3 regions of the Candidatus Manganitrophus noduliformans genome follow, and region 3 is predicted to be linked to each of the others. Evidence: riboswitches for the same ligand, from Rfam matches in the RefSeq annotation. Region 3 holds a riboswitch; each other region holds the start of a gene.
The links. Region 3 has a riboswitch for cyclic di-GMP ahead of MNODULE_RS11635 (fibronectin type III domain-containing protein). Riboswitches for the same ligand answer to the same signal wherever they lie in the genome.
Positions count from the first base shown of each region.

Region 1 (2,241 bases), on a different contig from region 3:
GCTTTCCTCGCATCCGGCGATATGCCAAACTCGTTCAGATCTTTGTAGTCAAGTAAGCGCCGCGAAGTACAGTATCATGGACCTCCACTGTACGAGTTATTGGACCTGCAGGTTTTTCGGCGGCTGGGGGCAGTCTTGGCAGAGGGGAAAACCGACCGGATTAGCTGTTCCGTCTGCGTTGACAATGTAGAGATATGTGTCATTCAAGCTGCCGAAAGATCCTTTGTTTAAGGTGACCTGGACCGACGTATCGGCCCAAGATGTCGGAACTTGAATCTCTCGATGGGTGACGGCGGTCCAGATCGGCGCGTTTCCGATCTCAACCCTGGCTTGCGTTGTGTCGAAATAAAGGTCGTCAATATAAACGAGAGCTCGGGCGTCAGTGGGATTGTCCTTGGCGAAGTAGGACCCAAAATGCCACTGACGCCAAGTTTTAGTTGTTGTTCGGGTGATATATGCATCGCCATTTAAGTCGAGCAGAATAGAAGGGACAGGGGAAGAGGGCCGGTGTACCCACATTTTATACTTTCCATCCGGCACGTTCGGCGTGCTTTGAACAAGATAGACTTCAAATCGTACCCATTCGTTTTCAATGTCCTCGATGCGTGTGCTTCCCCAAAGGGTCGGTATATTGATCGTCGGATTATCCTGGACACTGCTTCGTAATTTACTATCGGCAGTGCCGCCCATTCCAAGACCGGCATAGGTCATTGGGAGCAAACCATCACTACCATATTCGAGCCAGGGCTTTATATTTCTCGACCAACTTGTGCTTTGTTTTTGCATTTTCCACCAGAAGGTGAAATAAACCGAGCTATGTTGGCCGGAATACTCAAGCGAGATATTGCTTCCTCCATTTAGGAAGTCGTGGAAACTTGACACCGTCGAGTTCGGTCGGACTCCCACATTGGAGTATTTAGGTCCGATGGTGCCGTTGAAATAGTCGTCCCATGCCGGCCCTATAACAGGGAGGTTCCCCTTGATAGCACCGCCTTGGATTCCCTTTTCAAAATCGTCCCAAATTATTGGGGGACCCGCCGTTTTGCTGCCGAAACCGAGACCACTGATAGTAACAGCGGTGCCGTGGCTGAGGGAGCCAGAAACACCCGTAATGACCGGTTGTGCCAAGGCGGAGAGGTGAAATGGCACTGTAGAGGCGATGAAAAAAAGAATGCTGACGATTTTCTTTAATGACATGGTTATCCTCCCTGTCACTCTTTGATTGATAATTGGATATTTGATTTAAGCATATCTTCTTTCAGGTCTTTATTGTGTCGATTGTCTATCATCAAATATCCGGAGATCAAGTTAATGCCGGGCCATCTGCAATAAATGCGTTGTATTTGAAGGGACGATTTTTGCGTCAATTATTTTATTTCTCCGTCAATACAATAAAAAAAGCCGCCAAGGGAATCCTTTGGCGGCTCGGCGGGCATGGCCTTTCAGCTTTAGCCCCGTTACTCTGCGTCCCCACCTTTCGATGGGTTTGCTCTGAGCAAAGGTCGAAATGTAACTTGAGTTACGCCATCGGCGTGAGATTCTTCAGCGCAACCCACTCTGACGCTTCGACTTATGTGGTGTTAATAACGATATAAAATACTATATTCCTTTTTTCCCGTCAACTATAATCACCCTCCATTTAATCTATACCGTTTCGACTTAATCAATATCTTCCTGTCGTTCAACATTCTCGATCGATCCTCGGCAAGATATAAGAAAAGCGGATCGAGATCAATCGGAAGGTCAACGTAGCGGTCCTTCGTAAGTGATCCATACTTAATGAGTCGATCGCCGGCGCCGCGTTCATTTCTTGATTCCCTTCCGAAGCGCCGCAAGCGAGAGGACCAGAATCAGCCCGATCATGTCGGCCGAATGGCCCGGTCCCGACGCGGTTCCAGAGCTCGGCGAAATCATCGCGCAGCCGCCCCCGCCCCCCGAGCCGCCGTCGTTTGCATTCGAGCCGCCGGTCGAAAAACCGAAGGGGGTTGCAGAAGCATGCGCGGTCTGTTGATAGTTCCCGTTGTTATCGTATGATGAGGCCGAATAGTAGTAGGTCACGTTATCCTGTAGCCCTGCATGGATGACGGTGATGCTTTCATTGATTCGCCCGGAAAAGTTTCCGAGGATCTCACCGTCTTCAATGCCGTTCGGGAATCGATCGGTCCGGTAGACGATGCGGACCCCGACGAAGTCGGAATCGGACGGATTGACCCAGCTTAATGTGACCGTTTGAGTCCCCGG
Region 1 covers NZ_VTOW01000003.1:203,794-206,034, forward strand. Annotated here, with positions in the region: gene MNODULE_RS15520 (class I SAM-dependent methyltransferase) at 1-56, shown strand, start outside; gene MNODULE_RS15525 (hypothetical protein) at 97-1,197, opposite strand; cyclic di-GMP riboswitch class I at 1,417-1,501, opposite strand; gene MNODULE_RS15530 (fibronectin type III domain-containing protein) at 1,804-2,241, opposite strand, start outside.
Region 1: linked by a shared signal. The riboswitch ahead of MNODULE_RS15525 (hypothetical protein) and the one ahead of MNODULE_RS11635 (fibronectin type III domain-containing protein) in region 3 are both predicted to bind cyclic di-GMP.

Region 2 (2,241 bases), on a different contig from region 3:
TCTTGGCTGATGACCCGGTAGTTGTAGGTGGTGGCGGGGCTCAGGCCGGAGAGGGTCCGGCTGTGACTGGTGACCGGCGTGGCGCCCAATGCGGAGGAAGAGCCGTACGATGTCGTCGTTCCGTATTCGACTTGGGAGGTCGCCGTTTCATTGGTGCTCCAGGTGATTACTGCGGAGGTCGATGCGATGTTGCTGGCGGCAATATTGGAAAGGGTCGGCGCGGTGGTGTCGGGGGGCGCGGCGGTGGTGAACGTTCGATCTCCCGAGGTGGCCAGATTTCCGGCGCCGTCCCGGCTGCGGACGCGATAATGATAAAGCGTGGCGGGGAGAAGCCCGGTCACCTGTTGGCTATGATTTGTAGTGAGCGTGGTATTGAGCGTCGTGGAGCTTCCGTACGAAGTGGTTGTCCCATATTGAATCTGGGTGTCGGAACTCTCATTGGTCGTCCAGCTGATCGTGGCCGCGGTGGTGGTGATATTCGAGGCGCCGATTCCGGAAATCGCCGGCGCGGTGGTGTCGGGCGCGGCGGAGGTGGTGAAGGTGCGGTCCCCGGAGGTGCCGGTGTTCCCGGCGGCGTCTCTGCTGATGACCCGATAATGGTAAGTCGTTGAAGGGTTCAAGCCGCTTAACACGCGGCTATGGCCGGTGACGAGGGTCGAATTGAGCGCGGAGGAGGAACCGTATGAGGTCGTGACGCCGTACTCCACCTGGGAGGTGGCCGCTTCGTTGGTGCTCCAGCTGATGGTTGCTCCGGCGCTGGTGATGCTGCCGGCCGCAATGGCGGAGAGGGTCGGCGCGGTGGTGTCGCCGAAGCTCTTGCTGACTTCATTGGAGTAGCCGCTTTCCGCCCCCGAGGTGTTGTATGCGCTGACGGCAAAATAATAGGTCTGACTGCTGCTTAAACCGTTTACAGTGAAAGACGTTTGATTGCCGACGTCCACGGGGGCGCCGTAGCTGCCGGAGGAGGTTCCATAGTAAACTTTATATCCCCCGAGATCGTTTTCCGTGTTGGCGTCCCAGGAGAGGAAGGCGTCCGCAGCCATCGCGGGGGTTTTCCAATTCAGGAGAAGGATCATACCGATGATCATCAGAGCGCTTCGCTTGATCAATGAGGTCTGCATGCTGTTCCTCCATGCATCAATAAAAAGTGTTTGGTCTGTGTAATAAAAAAGCCCATTCCTCGGAATGGGCTTGTGCCTAAAGATGCGCCGGCATCGTCATGGCAACCAGACGAACCGTGGGAAGTGGATCCCCTACTCATCGGTCTCTTGGCTTTGCGTCCTACCCTCTCGGATAGTTTGCCCTTTTTCACGAGTTGCTGTCGTATGTTGCGTATCGGTATACGCAAGCGACATGCCTGTGAAACACGAATGGAGAAAAGAATGGATTCTATCCAACGATTATGGAAGGAGTTTTCAAAGGCCGTCTCTTGAGGCTAGATTCTATCCAATGATTATGGAAGGAGTTCTCAAGGGGCGTATGATCGTGTTCGATCGGGAAAACGGCATTTTACGGCTGAAAACCTCTTTTTGTCTCTCCGATGTGAAGCCGATTACCCAGGGCCCCCCCCCCGATCGAGGGGATTGTGCCGCGCCAGAGTTTCTACTAAAATACTCTGATTTCCATAAAAACAGGTCAATATGACATTTCCTTCCTTTATCCCATTCTTGAATGCCCTTCTTTGCGCAGGATTGGCGCTGTTCATCTTCCTTGAAGACAAGCGGTCCTTTGTCCACCGGGTATTTTCTTTCGGGATGATCGCCCTGGCCCTTAAAGAGCTTTTCGTCGGAATGGCGATGGGAACCCCCCTTCCCTCGGAAAGGGTCGATTGGGGGGCCTGGGGGCTGACAGCGGCCAGTATGCTTCCCGGAAGCTGGTTTTTGTTCAGCCTCAGTTTCGGTCGTTCGAATTACAAGGAGCTGGTGGCGAAATGGAAGTGGTTTATCCTCCTGTCGCTGACCCTCCCTTTTTCGATGACACTCTTCTTTAGGGAGTCTCTCTTGGTGTCCGCTTTTCCGGAAGAAGGGGGATCTCCCGTTCTCCGTCTTGGATGGTCCGGTTATACCTTTTACCTTTTCTATCTTTTGGCTTCCGTGGTGATACTGATGAATCTGGAGGGAACCCTCCGGGCTTCCACGGGGAATAAGCGGTGGCAAGTCAAATTTATGCTCCTCGGGATCGGGGGGCTGTTTGCCGTTCAAATTTATACCGCCAGTCATACCCTTCTCTTTTCATTGATTA
Region 2 covers NZ_VTOW01000003.1:206,717-208,957, forward strand. Annotated here, with positions in the region: gene MNODULE_RS15530 (fibronectin type III domain-containing protein) at 1-1,121, opposite strand, end outside; cyclic di-GMP riboswitch class I at 1,219-1,313, opposite strand; gene prsK (XrtA/PEP-CTERM system histidine kinase PrsK) at 1,641-2,241, shown strand, end outside.
Region 2: linked by a shared signal. The riboswitch ahead of MNODULE_RS15530 (fibronectin type III domain-containing protein) and the one ahead of MNODULE_RS11635 (fibronectin type III domain-containing protein) in region 3 are both predicted to bind cyclic di-GMP.

Region 3 (2,241 bases):
GCAGCCCCCTCCCAGCCGGATGTAGGCGATCTCCTCCTTCACATCGACCAAGGTGATATACCCTCCGTGCGCGGCCACCCCCGGATTGATCTCGGTATCGATGACCTGTTGGACCGCTTTCGCCTGGGGGCTCTCCAAGTTGGGGGGTGTCGCCGGCGTCGCCGGTTTCGATTCGATGACCTTGGGATTATCGACCTTAAAGCCGGTCTGCTGGAGGCCGGTGATGAAGTCGATCTTCACATCTTCGAGAAGGTTCGCATGGCGCGACTCCATGAATAACTTAATTCCATCGACTTCGACCACCGTGTCGTTCAACTCTTTCTTCCCCTGCTCGACGAAGGCAAGGGCATACTCGGGGCTCGGCGACATCGACTTGACCACCAGCCGGAGTCCCTCGATCTTTTTCCCATGATTGGTTTCTTGATCTTGCTTCAGGACGGCGATTCTCTTCCTTGCAATCTCGGTTATCTGGATCATTTTTGGATCGATCTCCTTCTTGGCGTTCCTAAGAAGCCTCAATTGATTATTAGGCCGATCATACCATAGTTCGGACCCCTTTTACACCCCCAAAATGCGTCTACGAAACAGGCGATCAGAGCGCGCCCGGGCGCGCTCGCCTACTTCAAGATCGAAGAAAAATGAATGGCCGCTACGGAAAAGCGCGTGGAAGGAAATAAGAGAAGTTGTGCTTCGTTTCGGCGAACGCGCATGATTCGGAGAGAGCACAATGTCAACCCGCTGAAATTCCGAGATAACATTTCTTGTGATCTGGAATACACACTTCCTCACGTAAGGTCACTGTCCGATTGACAGTGAATAAGTCGGATGATATAAACTGCGACATCATAACAAGGCAATTGAAATATTCGTTCATCCTTTGCTCAGAGCAAACTCTCCGAAAGGAGAGGGCGCAGAGCAACGGGGCTAAAGAAGAGACGCTCCTCTTCCATGCCCGCCGAGCCGCCAAGGGAATCCCGTTGGCGGCTTTTTTATTTGCGATTGCGTGTGATCGCGGGGATGATCGAATGAGCGGTCCTGTTTCAATCTGACCTTTGCTCAGAGCAAACCCATCGAAAGGTGGGGACGCAGAGCAACGGGGCTAAAGCCGAAAGGCCATGTCCGCCGAGCCGCCAAAGGATTTTCTATTTGGCGGCTTTTTTATTTGGAAAAAAGGAGGTCCATCGTGAGTGACGCTAAGAAGGTTGGCCTGATCTTTGGTGTCTTCATTTTTTCTTTTCTCTTTTTTAGCATGACCGTTTTTGCCGGGGATGCCACGCTGACCTGGAGCGCGAACGCCGAGTCGGATCTGGCCGGATATCGCGTCTATTTCGGGACCGCCTCACGGACGTATGGACCTTCGATCAATGTCGGCAAGACGACATCGTATACCCTGACCGGTCTTGCGAACCAAACCTATTTTTTTGCTGTGACGGCCTATGATACCGCAGGAAATGAAAGCAGCTTCTCTGCCGAAGTGACGAAGACGCTCACGACGCCCGATACATTGGCCCCGGTGATCTCCAGCATCAACGCGGGGAGCGTCACCGGCAACAGCGCGGTGATTACATGGGGAACCAACGAGCCGACCGATACACAGATACAGTATGGGACCACCACGGCTTATGGCTCTTCCACCGCGCGGGTGGCAACCCTGGTGACGGTTCATAGCCAAACCTTGACCGGTCTGCAGCCTCAAACGCTCTATCACTACCGTGTGTTGAGCCGGGATGCCGCAGGAAACCTCGCAACCTCGTTGGACAATACTTTCACTACCGCCGCGCCCCTTCCTCCGCCCACATCCACGCCGACGACGGTGAGATTGAGTCCGGCGGCCGACACGTTCATCAATATCAACACGTCGGTGTACAATACGTCGACGACGTTAAACACCTACACCTTTCCTGCAAACCAGACAGCCAATGCGGTGTTGATGAAATTTGCATTAAGCAGTCTTCCGGCCGGGGTGGTGATTCAGAGCGCGACGCTGAATCTCTCTCTGGTGGAGAGTGATGCGACCGCAGATGCCACCTACAGTGTTGCCGTGCACAAGCTGATCAATCGGAATCCCGATCTGACCCTGGCCACCGGTATGACGTATGACGGGACCAACGCGTGGACGGCGAATAGCTGCTGCCGCAATAATTATCCGTTGGCGCAGGCGGACATCTCGGCGGCCTATGACACGGAGTTGATCAACAAGACGCTGGGGAACAAGGTGTGGGACATCACCGCGATGGTGCG
Region 3 covers NZ_VTOW01000002.1:496,233-498,473, reverse strand. Annotated here, with positions in the region: gene MNODULE_RS11640 (NifU family protein) at 1-477, opposite strand, end outside; cyclic di-GMP riboswitch class I at 876-968, shown strand; cyclic di-GMP riboswitch class I at 1,051-1,135, shown strand; gene MNODULE_RS11635 (fibronectin type III domain-containing protein) at 1,184-2,241, shown strand, end outside.